Regions from separate parts of the Bacillus sp. 11C genome, predicted to be linked through region 1. Evidence: predicted binding sites of a transcription regulator. Region 1 holds the regulator's gene; the other holds the start of a gene.
What was found. Region 1 encodes NrdR, which represses ribonucleotide reductase genes. Its sites were predicted from a motif close to AACACNATATATNGTGTT; they were not measured.
Positions count from the first base shown of each region.

Region 2: nrdI (class Ib ribonucleoside-diphosphate reductase assembly flavoprotein NrdI) is a predicted target of NrdR. The motif match lies at 3,035-3,052, and genes of this name have one in related genera.

Region 1 is NZ_JBUPVZ010000006.1:65,482-72,073, reverse strand. Features, by position in the region: gene ytxC (putative sporulation protein YtxC) at 1-509, opposite strand, end outside; gene ACY3LV_RS10485 (TVP38/TMEM64 family protein) at 588-1,229, opposite strand; gene dnaI (primosomal protein DnaI) at 1,263-2,198, opposite strand; gene dnaB (replicative helicase loading/DNA remodeling protein DnaB) at 2,226-3,647, opposite strand; gene nrdR (transcriptional regulator NrdR) at 3,762-4,220, opposite strand; gene speD (adenosylmethionine decarboxylase) at 4,497-4,877, opposite strand; gene ACY3LV_RS10460 (glyceraldehyde-3-phosphate dehydrogenase) at 5,116-6,138, opposite strand; partial or broken gene ACY3LV_RS10455 (winged helix-turn-helix transcriptional regulator) at 6,332-6,437, shown strand; partial or broken gene ACY3LV_RS10450 (winged helix-turn-helix transcriptional regulator) at 6,465-6,592, opposite strand, start outside.
Region 2 is NZ_JBUPVZ010000004.1:44,692-51,283, reverse strand. Features, by position in the region: gene ACY3LV_RS07520 (hypothetical protein) at 10-258, opposite strand; gene ACY3LV_RS07515 (YmaF family protein) at 348-761, shown strand; gene miaA (tRNA (adenosine(37)-N6)-dimethylallyltransferase MiaA) at 862-1,806, shown strand; gene hfq (RNA chaperone Hfq) at 1,846-2,067, shown strand; gene ACY3LV_RS07500 (YmzC family protein) at 2,264-2,539, shown strand; gene ACY3LV_RS07495 (hypothetical protein) at 2,621-2,851, shown strand; gene nrdI (class Ib ribonucleoside-diphosphate reductase assembly flavoprotein NrdI) at 3,095-3,487, shown strand; gene nrdE (class 1b ribonucleoside-diphosphate reductase subunit alpha) at 3,447-5,549, shown strand; gene nrdF (class 1b ribonucleoside-diphosphate reductase subunit beta) at 5,567-6,556, shown strand.

The sequences.
Region 1 (6,592 bases):
GTTTGAATAAAGTTTTGATATTCCTGTTCCATCTTATATTCATCTATCGCCGCTTCCGTAATGTCTCTCAGCTGCTTGTAGTATTGTCCGAGCCGGAAGGTCTGAAAGGAACGAATGGAAAATAAGCCTTCCTCTAAACGAATCGTTTGGAGTTCATCCAAAATTGATTGTTTCCGCGAAAGCTTTAGCGGCTCAAACGGAAGATCGTCCGCTTCTCCTTCAATAATACTATGTGCGAGCTGAAGGATTTGCTGCTGTTCATCCTGATCCGTGAAGCAGTATGTTTCCTCAATCAATGACAGCATATGTTCGTCTTCTTTGCACTCTAAAAAAAATTTGACCAGAATCGGCTCCATAAAACGCTGAATAGAGATAGCCGGCTTAGCTTTTTCAATCCCGATTTTTCGTATGCCTTCCCGGACAATGATATAGTTCCGATCGTCCGAATGCTGAATGAGATGTAAAAAAGCGGCTGCATCATGGTCATCTTCAAAGATTATTTCAAGCATGTTTGTCCCCCCTTACGGCATCTGTTACAAGTATATGGGGGATGTTTTTAAAATAGACGTAAAGGTCATTGGCAAATGTTAATTTGATTCTTGGAACAAGTTTTGCATTTTCTTTCTGAAGATAAACGGCAGCGAAATAAACACGCTATACAAAGCGAGCACCATAAAGAAAGCCGGCAGATTTCCAGTTGAAAAGCTCGCTCCCAGCACATTCAGCGCGATGGTCCCCGGAATGATTCCGGCGGCCGTCGCCGCAAAATACGGCAGCGCTTTGACATTGGAAAGGCCTGCCGCATAGCTGATGAAATCAAAATTGATCGGCATGATTCTTAAAAGAAAGATATAAAAAAATCCGTTATCCTCCATCTGCTTCTGAATGGCTTCAAGCTTTTCGTAATGGCCGTTCTTTTTCGCCGCAAACAAACCGGCGGCAAAAAACGAAACAGCTGAAGCACACATTGAACCGAATAACGTGTAAAGCGTGCCGAGAAGCGGGCCAAATGCGAGTCCTCCCGCTAGAGAAACAACAGATACGGGAAATAAAATAAGAGGCCTGACGATGGATATCCCGATAAACATCAGCGGTGCAAAGGCCCCGAACGACAATACCCATATCCTGATCTCTTTCGGCGATAGATTCAAATACGTTTTATTTCCCCAAAAGATTACACCTGCACCTGCAAGCACTGCCAGCCATTTAACAGCTGTTTTTCGTTTCATACCCTCAGTTCCTTCCCCTTTGAACCGCAGCAGTTACGGATGTCGGCGGTTTTCTCCGTCCAGGCGGATTGGAGCAGCCAAATATAAAATTCGCTCCATAAGTCTTGCCGCTTTTACTTCTTCCTTTTCTCCCCTTTGCGAATACGTAAAATGATGCTTCAGCTCATCAGGTGAGAAATTAGACGAAAAGAAAGTCGGCAGCTGCTGGGACATTCTGTGCTGAAGCACTGTTCCGATGACTTCATCCCTAACCCAGCTCGTCATTGATTCCGCTCCGATGTCATCAAGCATCAATACGGGTGTTGTTTTGACCATATTGAGCTTCTCTTCCAATGACTTGTCTTGCAGCGAATTCTTAAGCTCTCTTACAAATTCGGGCACATAGACGATCATCGAGGAATACTCTTTTTCCGCCAGCTCATTGGCAATCGCAGCGAGCATAAACGTTTTTCCTACTCCGAATTTCCCGTATAGATACAGTCCTTTCCCTTTTCCCGTCTCATTATAGCTTTTCAGAAAATCCGTCACATGCTGGAACATCGCGAGCCTGCTCGGGTCACTGATATCAACTTGCTGGAAAGTCGCTCCGAGAAGATCCTGCTGGATATACATGCTTTTCATAAGGGACTTCTGTTTTTTCTGCTTATCGAGTTTCCGTTTAACCGGACATTCATAATACTCAATATCAATAGATTGGCCATTGACAACAAGCTTCGGATGGTAGCCCTCCAATAAATTGTTGCAATCTTTATCTTCCGAACAATAGGAGCATTTCTTGCTTTGCCCGATATATTCATAAAGCTTGTTTAAGCTCTTTTCGATCATTTTTTGATCAATGGTTTCTTCATTTTCCTTCAAAAATGCCTGAACATCTTGATCCTTCATGACTTTTCCCTTCATTTGTTCAAGACGTTTTTGGAAATCCGGCCTGCCGGTTACGCCCTGCAGGGAACGGCCGATTGGTTCCATCTATTTCTTCACCCCGCATCTCTGTCTTTAATAGGCAGAGTATTTTTTCAGCTTCTTCATTTCTTCCATCATCTTTTTCTTCTGTTCTTCCAAGTCCTGCGGATGCAGCTTCTCCTGTCCGGATTCTGACTCGGAGGCTGTCTCTTTTTCTCCCATCCAGTCAGGAAGTTTTTCTTCGCGAATCACTTTTTGGTTTCGTTTCGAAGGCTGATTTGCTTTCCCTTCAGCCCATTCAAGGTATTGGCGGTTTTCTTCTATCGCGAGCTTCATCGCTTCTCTGACCGTTTTTACCTTTTTGCGCGCCCAATGCGAAGCGATTTTTTGGATATAATTTTTCGACAGCTTCATGTCGGTTTTCAGCATGACATAATAAATTAACACATTTGTAACGCCTGGCTCGAGCTTCTGTTCAAACATAATTTCTTCTATGATTTTCAGGTCAGCTTTTGACGGCTCTGTTCCGTCGGCAATGTCCTGCAGAAGCTTCTTCGGAGAAATCGTCTCCAGCAATGCGATCAGCTTCCCGTCCAGCGAATCCTCTTTCGCCGGTTTTTCGCCTTCTCGCAGATGCACCGGCTGTGTTTTTTCAACGACGTCTGGCAGCTGTCCGTTTCTTTCGATTTGATACCAGTCGCTAGCCGCTTTTCTTAAAGCCTCCGACGTAATAACGTCACGCTCATCAATTGCGCTCATCACGACATTTTGCATCTGCAAAGGGTCTATACCGTACAGATAAGAAAGCTTTTTGATTGTGTCCCGCACCTGCTGGGTCATCGCTTTTCTCGGAATCATCGTCTCAGAAAGTCCCGCTAAAAACAAATCAAAATCAAACACATCCTCTGTTATGGTGTAGGACGGAGCATGTCCGACAGAAGTATATTCTGTGCCCTCCGCAAGTCTCACCGTTTCCTCCATGTCAGATGTAAGCTTCCATTCACTCGGCTGCAGCGATTCAAACGCATGATTAAACGGCCGCGTAATGTCCTTCGCATCCTCTGAAATGGCCGGATGCGTGAAAAATTGTTTTAATTGCTGGTATTTTGTTTTTCCGACTCTATTGTACAGAAAAACATTCAGCATCCCGTCTTCAAAAAACTCATTTGGCCTGAGCGGCGGAAGGAGTTCATATATAAAGAGGCGCTCCTGCCGCTCGGATTCTTTCATATATACTTTTAGCAATCCGATGCCCTCGAGCTTCCCTTGTTCCTGATGGATCGTTTTTAAATTAGACTGTGTCATCCCCATCAGCTGTCTATGTGTGGACTCGCCGCCCCACAGACGGTTTTGTTCCAGCTCTCCCCACAATGTCATATAAAGTGAGAATGCAACAGGGCCGATTAAGGGCTGGTACAGTTGTGTGATTATTTGTCTGTCTATATCCTGAAGCATCGATCTGCTTTTGACCGCATACGGATCTACAGGCAGTACATCTTTCCAATAGTCAGCCATACATTCTCAAACCTTCCGAATTTGTTTCTACCTTTCATTTTACACCGTTTCTTATATCTATCAAATGCCAATTTTGCACATGAGAAAAGAGCTAGAAGAATCCTCTTAGCTCTTTTAACGCTCTTTCTTTATTAAGTCTTTTAATTCGTCGATAAAGACGTTTATATCTTTAAACTGCCGATAGACAGACGCGAACCGCACATATGCGACCTCATCAATCTTAGCCAGCCGATCCATGACCATTTCTCCGACGAATTCGCTTTTCACCTCAGAGCAGCCTTGATTGCGAAGTTCTTTTTCAATATCAAAGCACATGTCTTCAAGCGTTTTGAGTGGAACGGGTCTTTTTTCGCATGCTTTTATGAGGCCGCGCAGCATTTTTTCTCTGCTGAATTCCTCCCGCACGCCTTCTTTTTTCACGACGATGAGCGGGGTTTCCTCCACTTTTTCAAAGGTGGTAAACCTGTAATGGCAGCATTCGCACTCGCGTCTTCGGCGAATGGATTTCCCATCATCCACAGGCCGTGAATCAAGGACCCGCGTTCCGTTATGCTGGCATGAAGGACATTTCAATAAAATCAGCTCCCAACTATTTCGTTCCCTGGAATGTATTTTCGGCAGCCTCCGCCTTTTAAAAATAAATGTGACAGCCATCTGTCAGGAGAGCCGTTGTGAGTAAAGCTGTATCTACAGCATCAGGTGGTTTGTGAAAATCTCTTTCTATTTTACAAAAAAAATGCAAAAAGAAAAAGCTGACCGCCCTTGTTTGTTTATAAAAATAAAAGGAGCATAAGCTAAAAAGCGCATAACGGCTTTCTAGCTTCAGCTCCCTTTGTGTTCGTGTTTACTTTATAGTACTTTCGCTTGCGCCTGTTTAATTTGCACAGGCCCCATTCCTCTCGGTATTTCAATGTTTTCTCTTGTATCAGCATGTAATGCCTCTGCGATATAGTCAGCAGCGACATTAGGATCTAAGTCTCCACAAGTATAAACATCAATGCTCGCATATCCGTGTTCAGGAAAACTGTGAATAGTTAAGTGTGATTCAGAAATAATCACAACTCCGCTTACGCCTTGCGGTGCAAATTTGTGAAATGCAACCTCGCGCACCTCAGCACCTGATTTTAGAGCAGCATTTACAAACGTTTTTTCAATAAAATCCATGTCATTCAGCTTATCAAAATCGCATCCCCATAGCTCGGAGATAACGTGACGCCCCATTGTTTCCATAGTCATGGACCCCCCTTAACAAGAATTAAAAAGTGAAATTCCAACAACTGGGTCGGCCATTTACCACGGGGGAAAGTTAGTCCGGAGAGGTCCTAACCCTTTAAGTAATTCCGAAACAGTCTCAAGCAAGAAGTTCACGAAAAATAGTATACTGTGTTTAAGTCTAATTTGCAAGGTGCGTTTTTTTAGAAATATGCTGTTAAGGGTTTTTTCTTCAAAATATGTCCACGACCTTATTTTATACAGCAGACGGATGTTTCATTCGTGCCGCTACATGGCGGATCAGATCAACGACTCTGCACGAGTAGCCCCATTCGTTGTCATACCATGCGAGCACCTTTACTTTACTCCCTTCCATTACCATTGTTGTCAGCCCGTCAATGACCGCAGAATGCGGATTCGTATTATAATCAGTCGAGACGAGCGGTTCATCTGAATAATCAAGCACGCCGTACATCGAAGTTTTGGCAGCCCGTTTAAATGCCTCGTTTACCTCTTCAGCCGTCACATCCATTTTCAGATCGACAACGAGATCAACCAATGAGACATTCGGAACCGGGACACGCAAGGCGAGGCCGTGAAGCTTTCCTTTCAGATGCGGCAGCACAAGCGAAAGCGCCTTTGCCGCTCCTGTTGTCGTCGGAATGATGGATTCACCGCATGCCCGCGCCCGTCGCAAATCTTTGTGCGGATTATCAATATTTTTCTGGTCATTCGTATACGCGTGAACTGTAGTCATCAGCCCGCTCTCAATGCCAAACTCTTCATCCAGCACTTTTACAACAGGCGCAAGGCAGTTGGTCGTGCATGACGCATTTGAAATAATGACATGGCGGTCAGCGTCGAATTGGTCCTCATTTACTCCCATCACAATGGTAACGTCTTCATTTTTTCCCGGAGCAGTCAAAATGACTTTTTTTGCGCCCGCTTCTATATGGCCCATCGCTTTATCCTTTGAATTAAACTTCCCTGTTGCTTCGACGACTATGTCAATATCAAATTCCCGCCAAGGCAGCTGTTTTGGATCACGGCTGTTTAACAAAAGCACTTTCTTTCCATTTACAATCAGGCTGTCTTCACCGGCCACAACCTCTTTGTCGTACCTGCCGTGATTTGTGTCATACTTTATTAAATGAGCCAGCGTTTCTGCGGAATAGCTGGCGTTAATGGCCACTACTTGAATTTGATCGTCTAACATCGCTTTTCTAAAAACCATTCTTCCGATTCTTCCAAACCCGTTTATCGCTACTTTTACCTTCATGTTGGACACCCCTTATCAATTATGCCATCCTAATTTGTTGTTATCTGAAATTAGTATAACACATTAAAACGAATTCGCCAGTACATCTTAATAAAAATCAACGATTATAACGCTAATTTATGATGCATGATATCTTTTCTTGCACACAATTTCAGTCCTAAGAATCAAAAAGCTGCCAGCGCTCCGCAAAAGGGTTTTAGATATGCTGTGTGATTGGGGGGGCGAACCATATCAACAGAGTGGACGGGGATACATTTTCAGTGTTAAAAGAAATTGTGCTCAACAATAAGTTAAACAGGAATCATAAACAATGGGGGCAGTCAGTTTTTTTGCGTGCTATTGAGCATCAGGCGCTTTCATTCACTCGTGCTTTTTTTCCGCCGGTTAGGTGGCATAATATGACATATTTCCATTTCCCGCCGATCACTTCAAGCGTCGCTTCAACAGAAATATA
Region 2 (6,592 bases), on a different contig from region 1:
CTGTTGTGATTAATAGTAATAAGGATATGGAGGATAGTAGGGATATCCGCCATACAAATAGGGATTAAATAAAGCGCTTCCTATAAGCCCGCCTGCAAGGCCGCCGATAAATGGCCCTCCAAAAAACCCAAATGGCCGGCCAAAACCAAATCCATAGCCAAACCCGGGTCTTCCAAACCCAAATGGTCTTCCGAATCCGTAAGGCCTTCCAATGATCCTTGTATCTGCAGCAGTGAAATAATGATCTACCTCATTCATGTTTTCTTTCCTCCTGTCATAAAGTGTAGATGATGCAGTGTATTCAGCCTACCCGGATTTGATTGGGCGTTTGATGAAAAAGAAGGGGTGTGAACACATTGGGCCTGTATCCATCTGACTGGTCAAAAGCGCCGCCTCACGTACATGCTTATCTTGCCAAGACGACCAGAGGACAGGGACATTATCATCTCATTGAAGGGTTTACTCAGCCGGCAAACGGATCGAACACAGATCAGCATACACACTACTTTTCAGGGATTACGTCTTTTGAAAACGGACACTTTCACCGGTATTACGGTATAACGGGTCCTGCGATTCCCCGAACAGACGGCACCCATTATCACGAAATCGAAGAAACGACGTATCTGGCCTATAATGAGCCGATTGAGATCCGGTACGGAGGCGTTGTGTATGACCCGAATGATGACGGAAGAAAAGCGCATCGGCATGCCCTGCAAGGAAAGACGAGAGAAATCGTCGGCAATGAGCCGCTCGGTTGGTAGAAGGATGTTTACCGATGCAAAAAAAGGGCAAAATGGATAGGTGGTTGTACATGATGAATGCTATAATGGGGGGGAGATTTATAAAAGAGAGTGATACATATTGAATAATACGAAGCAGCCCGTTGTCATTTTAGTAGGACCGACGGCAGTGGGGAAAACAAATTTAAGTATTCAGCTGGCTAAATCCTTGAACGCGGAAATTATCAGCGGAGATTCGATGCAGGTTTATAAAGGGATGGATATTGGAACAGCTAAAATCACCGAACAGGAGATGGAGGGGGTGCCCCATCATCTGATTGACATTTTAGATCCCCAAGATTCCTTCTCCACTGCAGATTATCAAAGCTTAGTGAGAAACAAAATCAGCGAGATTGCCAAAAGAGGAAAGCTTCCGATGATTGTCGGCGGTACAGGGCTTTACATACAATCTGTGCTTTACGATTATACATTTACGGAAGAGGCGAACGACCCTGCGTTTCGGCAGAGCCTGCAAATGGCTGCTGAGCGGGAAGGTGCTGACTTTCTTCATGCCAAACTCGCTGCGGCAGATCCAGAGGCAGCAGCTGCGATTCATCCGAATAATACGAGAAGAGTCATTCGCGCGCTGGAAATTTTACATACGTCTGGAAAAACGATGTCTCAGCATTTGAAGGAGCAAAAAAGAGAACTCCTGTACAATGCAGTGTTAATCGGGCTGACAATGGATAGAGACACGCTTTACGCAAGAATTAATCAGCGTGTTGATATGATGATGGAGGCAGGTCTTCTTTCGGAAGTGAAACGCCTCTACGACAGGAATGTGAGGGACTGTCAATCGATTCAAGCGATAGGCTATAAGGAGCTATTTGCACATTTTGACGGTTTTGTGACGCTTTCTGATGCCGTCGATCAACTGAAGCAGAACTCAAGGCGATATGCGAAACGCCAGCTGACATGGTTTCGCAACAAAATGCAGGTGACCTGGTTCGATATGACACCACCCGTTGATATGGAACTGAAAAAAAAGGAAATTTTCACACATATAGCAGGAAAACTCGAACTTTAATCGAAACTGTATGATATAGAGAATCAAGGAGGACGAAACATGAAACCGATTAATATTCAGGATCAGTTTTTGAATCAAATCCGGAAAGAAAATACGTATGTCACTGTTTTTTTGCTGAATGGCTTTCAGTTGCGGGGCCAGGTGAAAGGCTTTGATAACTTTACCGTATTGCTGGAATCGGAAGGGAAACAGCAGCTTATATATAAACATGCGATCTCAACGTTTGCGCCGCAAAAAAACGTCCAGCTTGAACTCGAATAGATCAAAAAACACCATGTTAAGGCATGGGGAGGCTGTCGGGGGAATTCCGGCAGCCATTTTTTAAAATTGATCCACTTTCGTTCCAAGCTTTTTTGTAAGCTGACCATGCCAAGGCACGGTCTTTTTTTATGAGATCAACATATGTGAATTGAAATGGTATATTATGTATAAAAAAGAATCTGGGAGTGACGCGACCTTGTTTGAAAGTGAGACAGAACTGAGACGGATCAGGATAGCGCTTGTGTGGATAGCTGTATTTTTGCTGTTCGGGGCGTGCGGGAATCAAGACACCATCATTGAAACAGACAGCGGCAATTCAGGCTATGAAACGCCTCAGCCAACCTCGTTTCCTCTTGAACATAATCATTTTGGCGTTGTGGAGGACGGCTATATCAAAATTTATGAGTATAATGAGTCCCGCAATGAGGTAAAGCTGAAAAAAGAATATTCGGATGATGATGAGCTTGAATAAAATTCACAAGCATCCGAATTTACAAAGCGGATACTACCCGCTAAACTAAATACAGACACAGATCAAACAGAGGGTGAAAACATGAAGCATAAAGTGATCGTGAATCATTGGGAAGAAATTTGTGAAGATGATTCTTGCTATGAGTACGGAACAAGCATCATTGTGAACGGAAAAGAATTAATCAGAGAAGCGTCAATTATCAGCGCCTTGAAGGCGGTTTTAGAAGAGATCGGTGCGGATGTTGAAATAGAAGAAACAGTAGAGAGCGAAAAATGCTGTGATAGCTTAAGAAAAAAAAATCTAGACTACTAAGCAGTTTTTTTTCATGTTATGATATACATCGGCTTAAAAACGACACCCCGAGTAGGACGAGAGATCATTCTCGTTCTGCTCTCTTTTTTGGGCCCTGATGAGCCTGCCCATTTGCCTGATTTGATCAAAATATGAATTTTTCACGAAAACAAATCTATATATTGTGTTTTTGCTAGAGGATAGTATACTATATATAGTGTTAGTGATGAGAGATTCATATTTTTTGATAGGTCGTGATAAAACGTGGTACAAATCATATTTGATTCGAAAACAGGGAATGTTCAGCGGTTTGTGAATAAAATAGACTTTCAGCAGATACGCAAGGTGGACGACATTGACCACATGGACACTCCGTTTGTTTTGGTCACCTACACGACGAACTTCGGTCAGGTACCGGCATCAACACAATCATTTCTCGAAAAATACGCCCATCTTTTATTAGGAGTCGCTGCGAGCGGCAATAAAGTATGGGGCGATAACTTTGCAAAAAGCGCCGATACCATTTCAAGACAATATCAGGTGCCGATCTTGCACAAATTTGAACTCAGCGGCACATCTAAAGACGTTGAATTGTTTACTCAGGAGGTAGAAAGAGTTGTCACAAAATCAAGTGCCAAAATGGATCCAGTTAAATAACGAAATCATGATCCAAAAAGATGGAAAATTCCAGTTTGATAAGGATAAAGAGGCTGTACATAGCTATTTTGTAGACTATATCAACCAAAACACAGTTTTCTTTCACGACTTAAAAGAGAAGCTGGATTATTTGATTGAAAACCAATACTACGAAGAGGAATTCTTAAGCCTTTATTCTTTTGAAGACATTAAAGACGTGTTTAAGACAGCTTACGCTAAGAAGTTTCGTTTTCCTTCCTTCATGAGTGCGTTTAAATTCTATAATGACTATGCTTTGAAGACGAATGACAAGAAAAAAATCCTCGAGCGTTATGAGGACCGAATCTCAATTGTTGCGCTGTTCTTCGCAAACGGCGACACTGAGAAAGCAAAAGAATATGTGAACCTGATGATCAATCAGGAATATCAGCCGAGCACACCGACATTTTTGAACGCCGGCAGAAAACGCCGCGGTGAACTGGTGAGCTGCTTCTTGCTCGAAGTCAATGATTCTTTAAACGACATTTCAAGAGCGATCGATATCTCCATGCAGCTTTCTAAGCTGGGCGGCGGGGTTTCTCTTAACCTGTCCAAGCTTCGCGCCAAAGGTGAAGCCATTAAAGATGTTGAAAATGCCACAAAAGGCGTTGTAGGCGTGATGAAGCTTCTTGATAACGCGTTCCGCTACGCTGACCAAATGGGACAAAGACAAGGATCTGGAGCGGCGTACTTAAACATATTCCACCGCGATATCAATGATTTTCTTGATACGAAAAAGATTTCAGCGGATGAAGATGTACGTGTCAAAACGCTTTCTATCGGTGTTGTCATTCCGGATAAATTCGTTGAGCTTGCGCGTGAGGACAAAGCGGCTTACGTATTTTATCCGCACACGATTTATAAAGAGTACGGCCAGCACATGGATGAGCTGGACATGAACGAAATGTACGACCAATTTGTCGACAATCCCCGGGTGAAAAAGGAAAAAATCAACCCGCGTAAATTGCTTGAAAAACTGGCGATGCTTCGTTCTGAATCAGGCTATCCATACATCATGTTCCAAGATAACGTGAATAAAGTGCATGCGAATAACCATATTTCCAAGGTGAAATTTTCTAACCTTTGCTCTGAAGTGCTTCAGGCATCACAGGTTTCTTCATACACAGACTATGACGTAGAAGATGAAATTGGTTTGGATATTTCCTGCAACCTGGGTTCACTTAACATTCTCAATGTCATGGAGCACAAATCAATCGAAAAGACGGTTAAGCTTGCGACAGACTCTTTAACACACGTGTCTGAAACGACTGATATCCGCAACGCGCCTGCTGTAAGACGGGCAAATAAAGCGATGAAATCAATCGGTCTCGGCGCTATGAACCTTCACGGCTATCTTGCGCAAAATGGCATTGCGTATGAAAGTCCGGAAGCGCGTGACTTTGCAAACACGTTCTTTATGATGGTGAACTTCTACTCCATCCAGCGCTCAGCGGAAATCGCAAAAGAGAAGGGCGAAACGTTTGATCAATATGAAGGATCAACCTATGCGACAGGTGAATATTTCGAAAAATACGTTTCAACAGATTTCTCACCGAAATACGAAAAAATCGCTACTCTATTTGAAGGTATGCATATCCCGACAGCAGAGGACTGGGAAAAGCTAAAAGCATTTGTGGCTGAACACGGCATGTACCACAGCTACAGATTATGCATTGCGCCGACAGGCTCTATCTCATACGTTCAATCAAGCACGGCGTCTGTCATGCCGATTATGGAACGGATTGAAGAAAGAACATACGGGAACTCAAAAACGTACTACCCAATGCCTGGGCTTGCATCTAATAACTGGTTCTTCTATAAAGAAGCCTACGATATGGACATGTTTAAGGTTGTGGATATGATCGGGACTATCCAGCAGCACATTGATCAGGGAATCAGCTTCACGTTGTTCTTAAAAGATACAATGACGACTCGTGATTTAAACCGAATCGATCTGTATGCACATCACAGAGGAATTAAAACCATTTACTATGCAAGAACGAAAGATACTGGGCAAGACAGCTGCCTTTCTTGTGTTGTTTGATTAAAGGAGAGTTTATAGTGACGAAAATTTATGACGCAGCAAACTGGTCAAAGCATGAAGACGATTTTACCCAAATGTTCTATAACCAAAACGTGAAGCAGTTCTGGCTTCCGGAAGAGATTGCTTTAAACGGCGATCTCCTCACATGGAAGTACCTCGGGAAAAACGAGCAGGACACTTATATGAAGGTGCTGGCCGGACTGACTCTTCTTGATACAGAGCAGGGGAATACGGGGATGCCGATCGTGGCTGAACACGTAGACGGCCACCAGCGGAAAGCGGTGCTGAACTTTATGGCGATGATGGAGAACGCTGTCCATGCGAAGTCGTACTCTAATATTTTCATGACTCTGGCACCGACTGAAACGATTAATGAAGTATTCGAATGGGTTAAGCAAAATAAATATTTGCAGAAAAAAGCGCAAGTCATCGTCGGACTTTACAAAGCCATTCAAAAAGATGATGAGATTTCACTATTCAAAGCGATGGTTGCTTCCGTCTATTTGGAAAGTTTCCTCTTCTACAGCGGTTTCTATTATCCGTTATATTTCTACGGACAAGGAAAACTGATGCAGAGCGGTGAAATCATTAACCTGATCCTTCGTGATGAAGCGATTCACGGCGTTTATGTGGGTCTGCTTGCTCAGGAAATTTATAATAAGCAGACAGAAGAGAAAAAAGCAGAGCTTCGCGAGTTTGCGATCAACCTTCTGGATGAGTTATATGAAAATGAGCTTGAGTATACAGAGGACTTGTACGATCAAGTCGGACTCTCACACGATGTAAAGAAATTCATCCGCTATAATGCCAATAAAGCGCTGATGAATCTTGGATTCGATCCATACTTTGAAGAGGAAGACATTAACCCGATCGTTTTAAATGGATTAAATACAAAAACAAAATCACATGACTTCTTCTCTATGAAGGGTAACGGTTATAAAAAAGCGACAGTTGAGCCGCTCAAAGACGATGACTTTTATTTTGGAGATGAAAAAGAGCAGATCTAATATCTGCTCTTTTCGGCTTGAAGGTACAAATGAGGA